2 regions of the Vibrio gigantis genome follow, and region 1 is predicted to be linked to the other one. Evidence: riboswitches for the same ligand, from Rfam matches in the RefSeq annotation. Region 1 holds a riboswitch; the other holds the start of a gene.
What was found. Region 1 has a riboswitch for lysine ahead of lysC (lysine-sensitive aspartokinase 3). Riboswitches for the same ligand answer to the same signal wherever they lie in the genome.
Positions count from the first base shown of each region.

Region 2: it holds a riboswitch for lysine, as region 1 does, so the genes downstream of both, OCV56_RS05475 (Na+/H+ antiporter NhaC family protein) here and lysC (lysine-sensitive aspartokinase 3) in region 1, are expected to answer to the same signal.

Region 1 covers NZ_AP025492.1:336,992-344,843, forward strand. The annotation lists gene OCV56_RS01610 (cation:proton antiporter) at 1-205, opposite strand, end outside; gene metH (methionine synthase) at 375-4,052, shown strand; gene lysC (lysine-sensitive aspartokinase 3) at 4,152-5,519, opposite strand; lysine riboswitch at 5,628-5,805, opposite strand; gene OCV56_RS01625 (pyridoxal-phosphate-dependent aminotransferase family protein) at 5,982-7,121, shown strand; gene OCV56_RS01630 (PglL family O-oligosaccharyltransferase) at 7,222-7,852, opposite strand, start outside.
Region 2 covers NZ_AP025492.1:1,199,249-1,207,100, reverse strand. The annotation lists gene hisD (histidinol dehydrogenase) at 1-145, opposite strand, end outside; gene hisG (ATP phosphoribosyltransferase) at 145-1,041, opposite strand; His leader region at 1,095-1,231, opposite strand; gene OCV56_RS05475 (Na+/H+ antiporter NhaC family protein) at 1,422-3,014, opposite strand; lysine riboswitch at 3,127-3,304, opposite strand; gene OCV56_RS05470 (H-NS family histone-like protein) at 3,669-4,079, shown strand; gene OCV56_RS05465 (inosine/guanosine kinase) at 4,268-5,572, opposite strand; gene OCV56_RS05460 (hypothetical protein) at 5,675-5,944, opposite strand; gene mnmA (tRNA 2-thiouridine(34) synthase MnmA) at 6,149-7,285, shown strand; gene hflD (high frequency lysogenization protein HflD) at 7,329-7,852, shown strand, end outside.

The sequences.
Region 1 (7,852 bases):
CAAAGTTGATACTGGCAACGGTTTCTGAGGCGATGTCCGCCAATTGGAACCAATTGTTTTGTCCCGCAATGATAATCAATAGAGATAACATCATTGAGCCTGCTGTGATGGCGATGGTTGTCTGCATTTTACCAATTTTCGTATTCACGAAAGCAATAAGCATAGCTGCAGCGGACAAGAAGCATAAGGTGTAATAGACCGACATTGGGATTCCAATATGTAACAAAGTATGAATATGAATTTTCGTTGTCTCATGCTCAAATAGCAAACACTTTTTTGTCATTAGTCGGTAATCAATTTCCTTTTTTAGACGTCTAGACTCCTTTTTAATGTGTGATAGGATGGAGGGATAATTAAAGGAATGAGGTTGTACCGTGGGAAGTAATGTAAGGCAAAAGATTGACGCTCTGTTGAAGCAACGAATTTTACTGATTGATGGTGGCATGGGCACCATGATTCAGGACTATAAATTGGAAGAGCAAGACTATCGTGGTGAACGCTTTGCTGATTGGCATAGTGACCTAAAAGGTAACAATGACCTTTTAGTACTGACACAACCTCAGCTTATCAAAGATATCCATTCACAATATTTGCAAGCTGGGGCTGACATCCTCGAAACCAATACCTTTAACGCTACAACCATCGCTATGGCCGACTATGATATGGAAAGCCTTAGTGAAGAAATTAACTTTGCGGCCGCTAAGCTTGCCCGTGAAGCGGCTGATGAGTGGACGGCAAAGACCCCAGAAAAACCTCGCTTTGTGGCGGGTGTATTAGGTCCGACTAACCGTACTTGTTCTATCTCTCCAGATGTTAATGATCCGGGTTACCGTAATGTTAGCTTTGACGAGTTGGTCGAAGCTTACTCTGAATCGACTCGTGCGCTTATTAAAGGCGGTTCAGACCTAATTCTTATTGAAACTATCTTCGACACACTAAATGCCAAAGCGTGTGCTTTTGCTGTGGAATCTGTTTTCGAAGAAGTGGGAATCTCTCTGCCTGTAATGATCTCAGGCACCATTACTGATGCATCAGGTCGTACACTTTCAGGGCAGACAACTGAGGCTTTCTATAATGCGCTTCGTCATGTTAAACCTATCTCGTTCGGATTGAACTGTGCACTAGGGCCTGATGAGTTACGTGAGTATGTCGGTGAGATGTCTCGTATCTCTGAGAGCTATGTTTCTGCTCACCCAAATGCGGGTTTACCTAACGCATTTGGTGAGTATGATCTTTCACCTGAAGACATGGCTGAGCATGTTAAAGAGTGGGCTGAAAGTGGCTTCTTGAATTTGATTGGTGGCTGTTGTGGTACTACTCCAGAGCATATTCGCCAAATGGCAGAAGCGGTTGAAGGTGTTACTCCTCGTCAATTACCTGACCTACCAGTATCGTGTCGTTTATCTGGTTTAGAACCTCTGACCATAGCTAAAGAGTCTCTGTTTGTGAACGTGGGTGAGCGTACTAACGTTACCGGTTCTGCGCGTTTCAAGCGTTTGATCAAAGAAGAGCTTTACGACGAAGCATTGAGTGTTGCTCGTGAGCAAGTCGAAAATGGCGCTCAGATTATCGATATCAACATGGATGAAGGGATGCTAGACGCTGAAGCGTGTATGGTTAAATTCCTTAATTTATGTGCCTCTGAACCAGAAATTTCAAAAGTACCAGTAATGGTCGACTCTTCAAAATGGGAAGTTATCGAAGCTGGCCTGAAATGTATTCAGGGTAAAGGTATCGTCAACTCTATCTCTCTAAAAGAAGGTAAAGAGAAATTTGTCGAGCAAGCCAAGTTAGTTCGTCGCTATGGTGCTGCCGTTATTGTGATGGCTTTTGATGAAGTTGGTCAGGCTGATACACGTGAACGTAAAGTTGAAATCTGTACCAATGCCTACAACATTCTTGTTGATGAAGTTGGCTTCCCTCCTGAAGACATTATTTTTGACCCGAATATCTTCGCGGTTGCGACTGGCATTGATGAACATAACAACTATGCGGTTGATTTCATTGAAGCAGTGGGAGATATCAAACGCGATCTCCCTCATGCGATGATCTCTGGTGGCGTATCGAACGTGTCGTTCTCATTCCGTGGCAATAACTACGTCCGTGAGGCAATCCACGCAGTATTCCTATATCACTGTTTTAAAAACGGTATGGATATGGGCATTGTAAATGCTGGTCAGCTGGAGATTTACGATAATGTTCCTGAAGACCTGCGTGATGCTGTTGAAGATGTAGTACTAAACCGTCGTGATGATTCGACGGAACGTTTGCTTGATATGGCAACTGAGTACCTAGAGCGAGCAGTAGGTAAAGTTGAAGACAAGTCAGCTCTAGAATGGCGAACTTGGCCTGTAGAGAAGCGCTTAGAGCACTCTTTAGTTAAAGGTATTACAGACTTTATAGTTGAAGACACTGAAGAAGCTCGTGTTAATGCCTCTCGCCCTATTGAAGTGATTGAAGGTCCTCTAATGGACGGCATGAACGTTGTAGGTGACCTATTTGGTGAAGGTAAGATGTTCTTACCACAGGTAGTTAAGTCTGCGCGTGTAATGAAGCAGGCTGTTGCGCACTTAGAACCGTTCATCAATGCATCCAAAGAAGTGGGTGCGACTAACGGTAAGATTCTGTTAGCGACCGTTAAAGGCGATGTTCACGATATCGGCAAAAATATCGTTGGCGTGGTTTTGCAGTGTAACAACTACGAAATTATCGACTTAGGCGTAATGGTTTCTTGTGAAAAGATTCTTAAGGTCGCTAAAGAAGAGAACGTCGACATTATCGGCTTATCTGGTTTGATAACGCCATCTCTTGATGAAATGGTACACGTTGCCAAAGAGATGGAAAGACAAGGCTTTAAGCTTCCTCTATTGATTGGTGGCGCGACCACCTCTAAAGCGCATACCGCGGTGAAGATTGAGCAAAACTACTCTGAGCCAGTGGTTTATGTAAATAACGCCTCTCGTGCTGTGGGCGTATGTACCTCACTTCTCTCTGATGAATTGAAACCTGCTTTCGTCGAGAAGTTAGATATCGATTATGACCGCGTTCGTGATCAACATAATCGTAAGAAACCTCGTACTAAGCCTGTGACACTTGAAAAAGCTCGTGCTAATAAAGTGGCGATCGATTGGGACGCTTATACACCACCGGCACCGGCTAAGCCGGGAGTGCACATATTCAATGACTTCGATGTGGCTACGTTACGTAATTATATCGATTGGACGCCATTCTTCATGACGTGGTCTTTAGTTGGTAAGTACCCTGCGATTCTTGAGCATGAAGAAGTGGGCGAAGAAGCGAAACGTTTATTCAAAGACGCGAACGATCTGTTAGACCGTGTGGAGAAAGAGAAACTACTTGAAGCTCGTGGTATGTGTGCGATGTTCCCTGCCAACAGTGTTGGTGATGATATTGAGGTGTATACCGATGAATCTCGTACCGAAGTTCTAAAGGTTCTACACAATCTTCGTCAACAAACAGAGAAACCCAAAGGCTTTAACTATTGCCTGTCTGATTACATCGCTCCAAAAGACAGTGGTAAAGCGGACTGGATTGGTGGCTTTGCGGTAACGGGTGGTATCGGTGAACGAGAGTTGGCTGATGAATACAAAGCGAAAGGTGATGACTACAATGCGATCATGATTCAGGCGGTTGCTGACCGATTGGCTGAAGCGTTCGCGGAGTATCTGCATAAAGAAGTGAGAAAGGACATTTGGGGTTACTCACCCGATGAGGATTTGTCTAACGACGATTTGATTCGAGAGAAGTACCAAGGCATTCGTCCTGCTCCGGGTTACCCTGCTTGTCCAGAGCATACAGAGAAAGGTACGTTGTGGGAGTTGATGGACGTTGAAAAAGCAATCGACATGTCGCTAACGACGAGCTACGCAATGTGGCCAGGTGCTTCCGTGTCTGGTATGTACTTCTCACATCCTGATGCCCGATACTTTGCGATTGCACAGATTCAGCAGGATCAAGTGGATAGCTATGCTGACCGTAAAGGCTGGGATATGTTAGAGGCAGAGAGATGGTTGGGGCCAAATATTAACTAATGATTGTTCCATAACGTAAAAAGGAAAAGGGTTGCTCAAGAGCAACCCTTTTTGTTCCTGTGATTTGGCTAATTCAAACCAATCTGTTAACCGCCTCTCTTATTCAAATAGCTCTTGATGCAGTTTTTGAATTGCCAGTTTAGATACAGACTCATCCAACAAGAAGCATAGGTTGTGTGGACTTGCCCCGTAACAAATCATGCGCAGGTTGAAGTCTTCAAGAGTGCCGAACACCTGCTTCGCATAGCCTTTACTTTCACTCATGTTGTTACCAATAAGGGCAACAAGGCATAGATCGTGCTCAATATCGACAGAACACAGCTCTTCAAGCTCAAGACGAGCGGCTTCAGGTAGCTCAGGAGCACCACCTGATGTGTCCGTTTGATCCAGAGTAAGTGAAACACTGATCTCTGAGGTGGTGATAAGATCGACCGAGATCTTATGTTTAGCAAGGATCTCGAACACTTTTGCCAAAAAACCATACGCATGGAACATGTTAGCGCTACGGAGTGTAACCATGGTTTGGTTACATCGTAGGGCAAGCGCTCTGAACAGTGGAGAGCTTTCTACCTGTTGGCGAATCCAAGTGCCACCTAATTCTGGTGCTTTAGAGGAGCCGACAAATACCGGGATTTGGTGGCGCAGTGCAGGTACTAGAGTTGATGGGTGCAAGATCTTCGCACCAAAATTTGCCATTTCCGATGCTTCACTGAAGCTGATCTCAGGGATAGGGGAAGCTTTAGGTGCAATACGAGGGTCAGTAGTGTAGATACCTGGAACATCCGTCCAGATCTCTAAACCAATCGCCTGTACCGATTCGGCAATCAGTGCTGCTGAATAATCACTGCCACCTCGGCCTAAAGTCGTGGTGTTGCCTTCGCTATCAGCACCGATAAAGCCTTGGGTAACGACTACTTGTTGTCGGCAAAGTGGAATAAGTTTCTCTTGTGCTAGAGCGGCAATATCTTCTAGTTGAGGTTCGGCTTTACCAAAATCATCATTAGTACGCATTACATCTCTGATATCGAAACGAACAGCAGGGGTGCCTCGTTCACGAATGATTTGAGCCAAGATGTGTGTCGACATCAACTCGCCACATGCGACGAGGTGATCAGTCAGTTTGGTACTGGTTTGGAATGATGCGGCCTCTGCAGCGCTTGCAATGTCATCAAGAATACAGTGAACTTCTTTCTCGATGCTGATTGGGTCTGCGAGTTGGTCAAGAATTGCATTATGAATGTCCGTTAATTGCGCCATTAGTTCCTGACGACGAGCTTTGTCTTGAACACCATTCGCCAGTTCAACTAGCAAGTTAGTGACGCCAGAGCATGCACTACTCACGACCAGTTTCGTATTTGAGTTGTTTTCAATAATGGCAGCACAACGGCTCATTGCTTCAAAGTTGGCAACACTTGTTCCACCAAACTTAGCGACATTAAAAGAACCAGCTACATTAGATGCACTCACGATATATCTCCCACGACTTCCTAAAATAAAATTACGGTTGGGTAATCCAACGTCCGATGTTTTTCGAAGAGAGTTTTAGAGCAAAAAGAGAGGAATTATTAGAATAGTAACCTCAGAAGCTCTTCACCATATAGAAATGGCGACAGTTGACGGGATTCAGCCCGCTCAACCGATAATAAAGGTCCTGCATCCTTTTATTATCTCGGCACTGCTCCCCATAAATGTTTTGTATTGGAAATGCGGTTCCACAAAACATCTGCCTGGGCAGTGCTCCTCTTCTGCTAGATAGCCATTTCATTGAACGTGTTTGCGGTAACAATGTCAATTGGTAACTTGAGATTATTGAAAAATAATTTTAACAATTATGTGACAGTGGTTTGACCTCAATACTTATGGCTAATTGCTGAGGTAATCAATTTGCTTTAGGGTGGATTGTTCACAACATTAACGTAAGGGATGTACATGTCTAATTTAACACTCACTACTGCTATCGATAGCTTTTATCCACCACACCGAACGTTAATGGGACCAGGTCCTTCTGATATTTCACCTCAAGTGCTACAGGCTTTGAGCCGTCCTACGATAGGTCACCTAGATCCGTTGTTTATTGCGATGATGGATGAGCTTAAACAGCTTCTTAAGTACGCTTTTCAGACTGAAAACGAATTTACGATTGCCGTTTCTGCACCGGGCAGCGCGGGTATGGAAACCTGTTTTGTTAACTTGATTGAGCCTGGTGAAAAGGTAATCGTTTGTCGTAACGGTGTCTTCGGTGAGCGTATGCGAGAAAATGTGGTGCGCTGTGGTGGCGAAGCCATCCTTGTTGACGACGAGTGGGGCAAGCCTGTTTCTGTCGACAAAGTAGAAAAAGCATTGGCAGAAAACCCCGATGCTGTTGCTGTCGCGTTTGTGCATGCCGAGACATCAACTGGAGCGCTATCGGATGCTCAAGCTATCTCGGCTATTGCTCGTCAGTTTGATGCCTTAACGATTGTCGATGCGGTGACATCATTAGGTGGTGTGCCATTGCTGGTTGATGAGTGGCAGCTTGATGCGGTTTATTCGGGAAGCCAGAAATGTCTATCTTGTGTGCCGGGTTTGTCTCCAGTGACTTTCTCTCAGCGTGCTGTCGAGAAAATGAAGGCGCGTCAATCACCAGTACAAAGTTGGTTCTTAGATCAGAGCTTGGTATTAGGTTATTGGAGTGGCGAAGGTAAGCGTAGCTATCACCATACTGCACCTGTAAACAGTCTTTATGCGCTACATGAGTCTCTTGTGCTACTGAAAAATGAAGGCCTAGATAATGCCTGGTCTCGCCATCACGCAATGCATCAAGAGTTGAAAGAGGGAGTCGAAGCTTTAGGACTGAAGTTTGTGGTTGATGAAGATAGCCGCTTACCACAACTTAACGCACTTTATTTCCCTGAAGGAATTGATGAGGCTAAGATCAGATCGCAGCTTCTAGAAGAATATAACCTTGAAATCGGTGCTGGGCTTGGCTCTTTGGCTGGTAAGGCGTGGCGTATCGGCCTAATGGGTTACGGTGCTCGTAAAGAGAATGTCGCGCTGTGTCTAAAAGCGCTAAAAGATGTTTTGAAATAGTTGTAATTAACTGAAATTAAAAAAAGCGCACGAGAGAACGTGCGCTTTTTTTGTTTGCTTTAAAGGTAATACGACGAATTAATATCTCGTAAACTCTTAGTTACTCTGCCGACGAGACGTTGTTTTCAGCTTGAGATATTTTCTTGTATTGAACCTGTGAAAAGTCTCTGTTTGGGAATAAAAACTTTGCTTCGCTACGGATCTGTTCCGCCTTACTTTCTTCTCCGAGCCCTTGATACGCCAAAATCAAGTTACTGTAGAAAGCAGGTCTTGGCTTGCTCTTTATGATCTCCAACGACCAATCAATGTAAGGCTGTATAAGGCTAGGATCGGCTTTATATAGACCAATGTTAAGGTAGGTGCTGTATATGTCCCAATCGTAGCGATCTTTCCAAACGACTGGGTTAGTCACTTGTTTGAGAATATCTGGGTTCTTTGGCTTAGACAGTTCAAACTTAGTCAGTACATAGTTGGTATGCAGAGCGCTCAACATATAAAAACTCACCAAGATAGGTATTACTAAGCTCGATACTCGAAACAAGGTTTTACTTATGATACTGAACGGCTGTTGATAATGTCGGGAAGAGCGTTGATCGACCCAGTAAATCAATATAATGAACGTTATCCAGTGAATTGCAGAGTGATAAAAAGGATACTCAAGCTGGGAGTGTAAAAGGATTGGGATGAATAAAGCGAGCAGAGCTAGTCGCGTTCCTTTTGCAGAACTTGCT
Region 2 (7,852 bases), 860 kb from region 1:
CGGCATCGCCTTCATTTCGTACTTTTGCAATAACATCAGAAACAGTCGCTGTGATGTTTGCACCTTCAGTAATAGCTGGACGCTCTAATACCGAGTCTTGCTGTGATTCACTTAAAGATTGCCAAACAACGGTTCTCATCGCCACTACCCCATCATTTTTTCGATTGGTAATACTAGAATCGAGCTCGCACCCAACTCTTTAAGCTGTTCCATTGTTTCCCAGAACAAGTTCTCTGTACTTACTAGGTGCACGGCAACTTTGTCTTTGTCTGTCGATAGTGGAAGAACCGTTGGGTCTTCAGCACCAGGCAGTAGTGCTTTGATTTGCTCTAGTTGAGAGGTTGGCGCGTGAAGCATGATGTACTTCGACTCTTTCGCTTGTTGAACACCCTGCATACGAGTCAGTAGTTTTTCAATCAATGCAGTTTTGTCAGCGTCGAACTCACCAACACGTTGAATCAGTGTTGCTTTAGATTGGAAGATAGCTTCTGCTTCTTTTAGGCCGTTCGCTTCTAGCGTCGCACCTGTAGAAACTAAATCGGCGATAGCGTCTGCTAGGCCTGCGCGAGGCGCTACTTCAACCGAGCCTGTTAGCATACAAGTGCTGAATTCAACACCCTGCTCGTCCATGTAGGCTTTAAGTAGTTGTGGGTAGGTTGTCGCAATACGTTTGCCCGCTAAGTCTTGTGGGCCGTTGTATTCTTCGTCTTTGTTGATAGCGATAGAAAGGCGGCAACCACCGAAGTCTAAACGACGTAGTGTGCGGAACTCTGAAGGCTCTTTAAGAGCAACACGGTCTAAACGAACTTCTTCTAGTTCATTTTCACCGATAAAACCAAGGTCAACCACACCATCCATGATAAGACCTGGGATGTCGTCATCACGAACTAATAACAAGTCGATTGGCATATTTAGTGAATGAACCACTAGGCGCTCACCCATGATGTTAAATTTAACACCACATTTTTTAAGTAGGTCTTGGCACTCTTTACTTAAGCGACCTTTCTTTTGAATTGCGATTCTTAGGCGTTGTGTCTGCATTGCTGTATCCCTGTGCAAATATTTGAATTTATTGATTATTTAAAAACGCTAAAACTAAAAAACCCTCGGAAGACTCTGTCATCCCGAGGGTTTAAATCTAAATTCTTTTGACTTAACCTCCGGGAGTAATCTTGCTCCCGGGTATACGTAAATCTCCCCGAAAGACTAGATAGGGTGATGATGGTGATGAATGTTCATTACTAATTTACGCATACTTATCAGCTCTTAGGTTGTTTGCTGTCTTGTCTCCACACTAACTAAGGTAAGATCCTTTTTCAACCATTTATTCGAACTTTTTTCACGAAACTTAAAATTAAATTAACAGGCACAAAAAAGGGAGGCCGACGCCTCCCTGATAGTTTACTGATTAACTTTCATTTTTAGCTTTTGCATGTCGCCATTTTGCAGCGAGAGAAGTAAGCCAATGCAAAACATACAGCAACAAACGTTAGAGACGCTGCGCCAAATGCGATGCCAATTGAAGATGTCATACCTAGAGTGATGAAACCAATGCAAGATACGAACGCTACAGACAACGCGTATGGAAGCTGTGTTGATACGTGGTCGATGTGGTTACAACGAGCACCTGTAGAAGACAGAATCGTTGTATCTGAGATTGGAGAACAGTGGTCACCAAATACAGCACCCGCTAGAACCGCACTTAGCATCGGAAGAATCAGCGCGATGTCAGATGCAGCAGCCATATCACCCGCGATAGGTAGCATGATACCGAACGTACCCCAAGATGTACCTGTCGAGAAAGCCATAATACCGGCTAGAAGGAACAGGATAACTGGTAACCAGTGGTAATCAATGCTGCCCGTTACTAGAGACGATAGGTAAGAACCTGTTTTCATGTCGCCGATTACAGAACCGATAGTCCAAGCGAATACAAGAATCAATATAGCGCCAAACATAGAGCTTGCGCCGATCCACATTGTTCTTGCGATGTCTGCCATAGATAGCTTCTGTTTAAATACAGTCGCTAGCGCCACTAGTAGACCGATGATGCCACCGTAAACAAGAGACTTGCCAACATCGGTATTTTCGAATGCACCAAGTAGGTTAAACGCTTGACCATCAGCAGCTAGCGCTTGACCGCCGGTGTAAAGCATTGCTGCAACCGTCGCAACAATTAACGAAACGATCGGCATAATTAGGTCAGAAACAGAACCATTCTCGCTCTCTTCGATGTCTAGCTCTTCGTTTAGATCGTGAGCTTGCTTTTGATCGTTGTCACCTTCAAAGCCACGACCTTGAGATGCTTCGATCTCATGCTCACGCATCTTACCAACATCTAGACCGAACCATGCCACTGCGAACACCATTAGTAGTGCAAACACAGCGTAGAAGTTCATTGGGATAAGACGAACGTAAGCACCCAGTGCTGAATATTCAGTTACACCGTGTGTTACTAAGATGCCACCAATAATAGTAATGATGTATGCACCCCAGCTAGAAGCTGGCATGATCACACACATTGGAGCAGCGGTAGAATCGAGAATATAAGCAAGCTTAGCGCGAGATACGTAGAAACGGTCTGTTACAGGGCGAGAGATAGCACCTACCGCTAAGCTGTTGAAGTAATCATCCACGAAGATGAATACACCTAAGAAAGCAGCAAGTAGTTTTGAACCACGTTTGCTCTTAACGCGAGACTGAGCCCACTCAGCGAATGCACGAGTACCGCCAGACAGTGTTAATAGTGCAGTTGTCATTCCAAGAATAATTAGGAATGCAATGATGCTCATGTTCCAAGTGTTAATGCCACCATCTTCGATGAAAACACCAGATGCTTTAGTAAACACGTAGCTCGCTGCGTTACCTACTGAGTAGTCAGCAAGTAAAATCGCACCCATGATGATACCGACACCCAAAGAAACCAATACACGGCGGGTAACAATAGCAAGGCTCAAAGCCACAAGGGGCGGAAGCAAAGATAAAGGTGATGTTGCAAAATCTATTAAATTCATGATCTTCAAAAACCAGTTTTTTATTTGGCTAGAGATCTACTGCAGACAAACTTGATACGGCTGACCAAGCTCATGTTGAACTAAGCGAAAGGGAAGTGAACACTTCACCCAACCCTACAGTAGCGCTCCATAGTTTAAAATTAAGACTATGGCAGTGTTGTACCTATTGAGCACAACCCCAGCAAATTGCTTAGATATACAATTTACTTCGGCAATTACACCTTTCATTCCCGTTCATTGGCATCACCCCAACGGAAGTTACTTTTTATAATTGCACCTCTACGTGCGATAACACTATTAACCGTGCAAACCAGAGTTTAACAACAGATTAACCAAAGCTTCGCATCAGGTAGCCGCAATTGTACTCATCAAGAGCAACAATGCAACATATCATTCCGAGAAAAATAGCTTTTTGTTAATGAACTAATCAATAAGAGAATAGTCTACATAAGTTCACTACTCCACCAGTCACATATCAATTTTTAAGATAATCTTAATAATTATTATAAATTCAATAGAAATACAGCTCTGGATTTTCAACTATTCATCTCACTTTTATATTTAAAGATGTAATAGAAGAAATACTATTTGTTTTATTCCTAGGCTCTGTTTATTATTAGGAAGATTATTTAGTTTACCTTGATGGAAAATATCATGTCTGAATTAACAAAAACTCTATTAAATATCCGCAGCCTTCGTGCGTTCTCACGTGAATTAACTCTTGAGCAACTTGAAGAAGCACTAGACAAGCTGACTATTGTTGTACAAGAGCGTCAAGAGTCTGAAGCTGAAGAACGTGCTGCTAAAGCCGAGCAAGAAGCTAAACTTTCTGCTATTGCTGAACAAATTGCAAAAGACGGAATTGATGTTGCCGATCTTATTGCTGCACTTTCTGGTGAAGCAAAATCTAAAACAACAAAAGCGAAACGCGCTCCTCGCCCAGCGAAATACAAATATGTAGACGCAAACGGTGACGAGAAGACTTGGACAGGTCAAGGTCGTACACCTTCAGCTATCCAAGAACAGCTAGATGCTGGTAAATCTCTAGAAGAGTTTGCTATCTAAACATTTAGCTTACTTAGTGAGTAATCAATTACACGCTAAGCAATAGAATTAATATTTAAGTCGACCAAAGTATTATTTACGAATTAAATATATTCAGAAACAAAAAAGGCTCCTTTCGGAGCCTTTTTTATATTTGTACTATCAGTATTAGAAACCAACTGATAGTTGCACTGATTAAAGAAAGTACCTTATCTTTCCCAGTACGCTTCTTCTAAACTATCTTCTCTTTCTGGAAGACCACGTGATAAACGTGGGGAGTGCTGAACTAACACTTCGTAACTTGCACGGTTTGAATATTTACAAACTTGTGAGAAAGAGGAGTACGTCAAAAATGAATGTTGGTGCTTACTTGAGTTTGGCACATTTTCTTTGTGGTACTTATTAGCAGCCATATCATGCAATAAAGCCGATAAAGCAGCATCACCCGCACCATTGGTGTTTTTGATCTTTTCTGGACCACCCATGTAAGGCGCAATGTGTGAATACACCTTAGTTGGGTTTTCACATAAATCTTTATGCGCAGGGCGGCTAAATTCAAAACGGTTGAACTCAGCAATTGAACCTGGAAGTAAAGGCAGTGACGTTTCACGCTTAGCTGCATCTTCCGTATAGCCAGCCATAAATAGACCAACAGGTCCCGCAGTGCATAGAACAAGATCTACCCACTCTAACGCTTTATCTGATGCAGCCAGTGGATCGCTTTCACCCGTTAATGCTTCAGCTTCGTCTTCATTCATTGCAACAACCGTTACGTGTTGCTCAAGGAAATCTTTCCAGAATTCTGGATCATCTTGAATAACGAACTTAGTACCCAATGTAAGAACTACTGGCACATCGTATTTCTTCGCGTACTCGATCGCTTTCATTGTTGCTTCAGGCATAGGGTCACCTGGTTTACAACGAACTAAATAAGCCGTTAAAACTAAAGCAGAAGCACTTTTGAAGATTTTTTCAGGAATGCTTTCTGGTTTTAATTGGTTCATTTGTCCTTCGCTAATTGCGAAAGTACGTTCACCGTCTTCTGTAATTAATGCAAAACAGCGACCGATTGCACCATCTACCCCTTGTAAATGGTTCAGATCCATTCTGCTTGATGTATTACATAAATAGCGGTAACCGTAGCTACCAATCTTAATATCTTGGCTCATGACACCCAGTAGAGTAGAACGGTCATCCGCTAGCACTGAATAGTTGTGTAATGTGTTACCAATTGTGCCACCAGCGTATTCATTAGTAATCAGGCACTGTTCTTTTAATTCTTGATATAAAGATTCAGCGGCTGCGTCACCAATAACCAGTGAATGTCCCTTGCTCAAACCATACTTCTCAATAAGTTCAGAACTCACCTTTGCTTCAATATCCACCAATGTTTGGTCAATACCGATAATATGAGTGCGTGACATTCTTTTACTGCTTTGAGCTTGGCTCACTAGAGGATCACGAGCGTGAACCGGAAAGTAGTGCTTTGATTTACGTTGTCCAGGGAATTTCATAGGGCTAGTCTAAGTCAAGGGGAAATAGGTGGCGGATTCTACCGCGCTATATTTAACGCGGCAATCTTTCAAACTATAGCAAACGTTTGCTGAAGGTTTTTTTTATTCGCCTTCCATAAAGCTTAAATCAGGCAGCATGCCCAAATGCTCTGCGTAACGTTTCTGATTAAACTCCGCGCCGTTTTTCATAACGTCAAATACTTCAATTGCCAATGCACATGCCATAGCCGCAATTGCCTCTTCACGAGGAGTACCAGTCATCATTAAACGCATCAACGTCTCTTTCACTTTCACTGGCTCGCCATCTTCAAGCTGGTTCTCGATAATCTCAATCAGCTCTTCTTCTTGCATAAATTCATTTTGTTCAGACATTTTTTTATCTCAGGTCTTGGATTTCGAGCGACTATGCCACATATACTTCTGACATCCTAGCGACTCACCTCGCTCTCATGCGATTCTCTAACAAAGTCAGCGCACTATTTGTGCAAATGAAACTGTGATTCCGGTCTCGGATCTGTCACGGCGTTTCTCTTTCTGTTAGAATCTGCGACCAAGTAATAGTAACGGTGTTTAGACATGTCAGATATCAGCTCTGGAAACAGCGAAAAGAAAGTAATTGTCGGTATGTCCGGCGGTGTAGATTCGTCAGTATCGGCGTATCTTCTTCAGCAACAAGGCTATCAGGTAGAAGGCCTTTTCATGAAAAACTGGGAAGAAGACGATAACGAAGAATACTGCACGGCAGCTGAAGACCTTGCTGATGCTCAAGCGGTATGTGACAAACTAGGTATCCACCTTCACACTATCAACTTTGCTGCAGAATACTGGGACAACGTATTCGAATACTTCCTTGAAGAGTACAAAGCAGGCCGTACGCCTAACCCAGATATCCTTTGTAACAAAGAAATCAAATTCAAAGCATTCTTAGAGTTTGCGGATGAAGTGCTAGACGCAGACTACATTGCGATGGGTCACTACGTTCGTCGTACTTTCCCAACTCAAGAAGAGCTAGACGCTGGCGTAAAACCAGAAATGCTACGCGGTCTAGACAGCAACAAAGACCAAAGCTATTTCCTATACACGCTAAGCTCAGATCAAGTGGCACGCAGCCTATTCCCTGTCGGTGAATTAGAGAAGCCAGAAGTGCGACGTATTGCTGAAGAGCAAGACTTGATCACAGCGAAGAAGAAAGATTCAACAGGCATCTGCTTTATCGGCGAGCGTAAGTTCACTGAGTTCCTAGGCAAATACCTACCGGCACAACCGGGTAACATCGAAACACCTGAAGGCCAAGTTATTGGTCAACACCAAGGTTTGATGTACCACACGCTAGGTCAGCGTAAAGGCCTTCATATTGGCGGCACTAAAGGTGGCGGCGGTAACGAAGAGCCATGGTTTGTTGGTGAAAAAGATCTCAAGCGTAATGTTCTGATCGCAGTACAAGGTAAAGACCACCCTCTTCTAAAATCAGAAGGTTTGATCGCGTCTCAGCTTCACTGGGTAAATCGCACTCCAATTACTGAAGTTATGACATGCACGGTAAAAACACGTTACCGTCAAACCGATATTCCTTGTACAATCATCCCAATTGATGATGAGAACATTAAGGTTATTTTTGATGAACCACAGATTGCTGTGACCCCAGGTCAATCGGCAGTGTTCTACCTAGACGACGTTTGTCTTGGTGGCGGTATCATCGAAAAGCGCATCTAATCGAACGAACAACAAACGATAGAAGACAACTAGGAGTTACTACGTGGCTAATACACTTTATGACCGTACGATTGCTTTCGCCGGAATTTGCCAAGCTGTGGCTTTGGTTCAACAAGTAGCGAAAGACGGCCATTGTGATAAAGATGCCTTCGAAGCTTCACTCAGTGCTATTTTAAATACCAACCCGGCGAACACTGTGGGCGTATTTGGACGTGAAGCGAACCTAAAGCTAGGTCTTGAGTGCTTAGTAAAAGGTATCGATAGTACTCCAGCTGGTAGCGATATTACTCGCTACATCATCAGCTTGATGGCTCTTGAGCGTAAGCTATCTTCTCGTAACGACTCAATGTCTCAGCTTGGCGATCGCATTCAAACTGCAGAACGCCAAACTGAACACTTTGATCTGTTTGACGAGCAAATGATCAGCAACCTAGCGAGCATCTACCTTGATGTTGTGAGCCCTATTGGTCCACGTATTCAGGTATCTGGCACACCAGCGGTACTTCAACAGACATCGAGCCAGCACAAAGTTCGTGCACTCCTTCTGTCAGGAATTCGAAGCGCTGT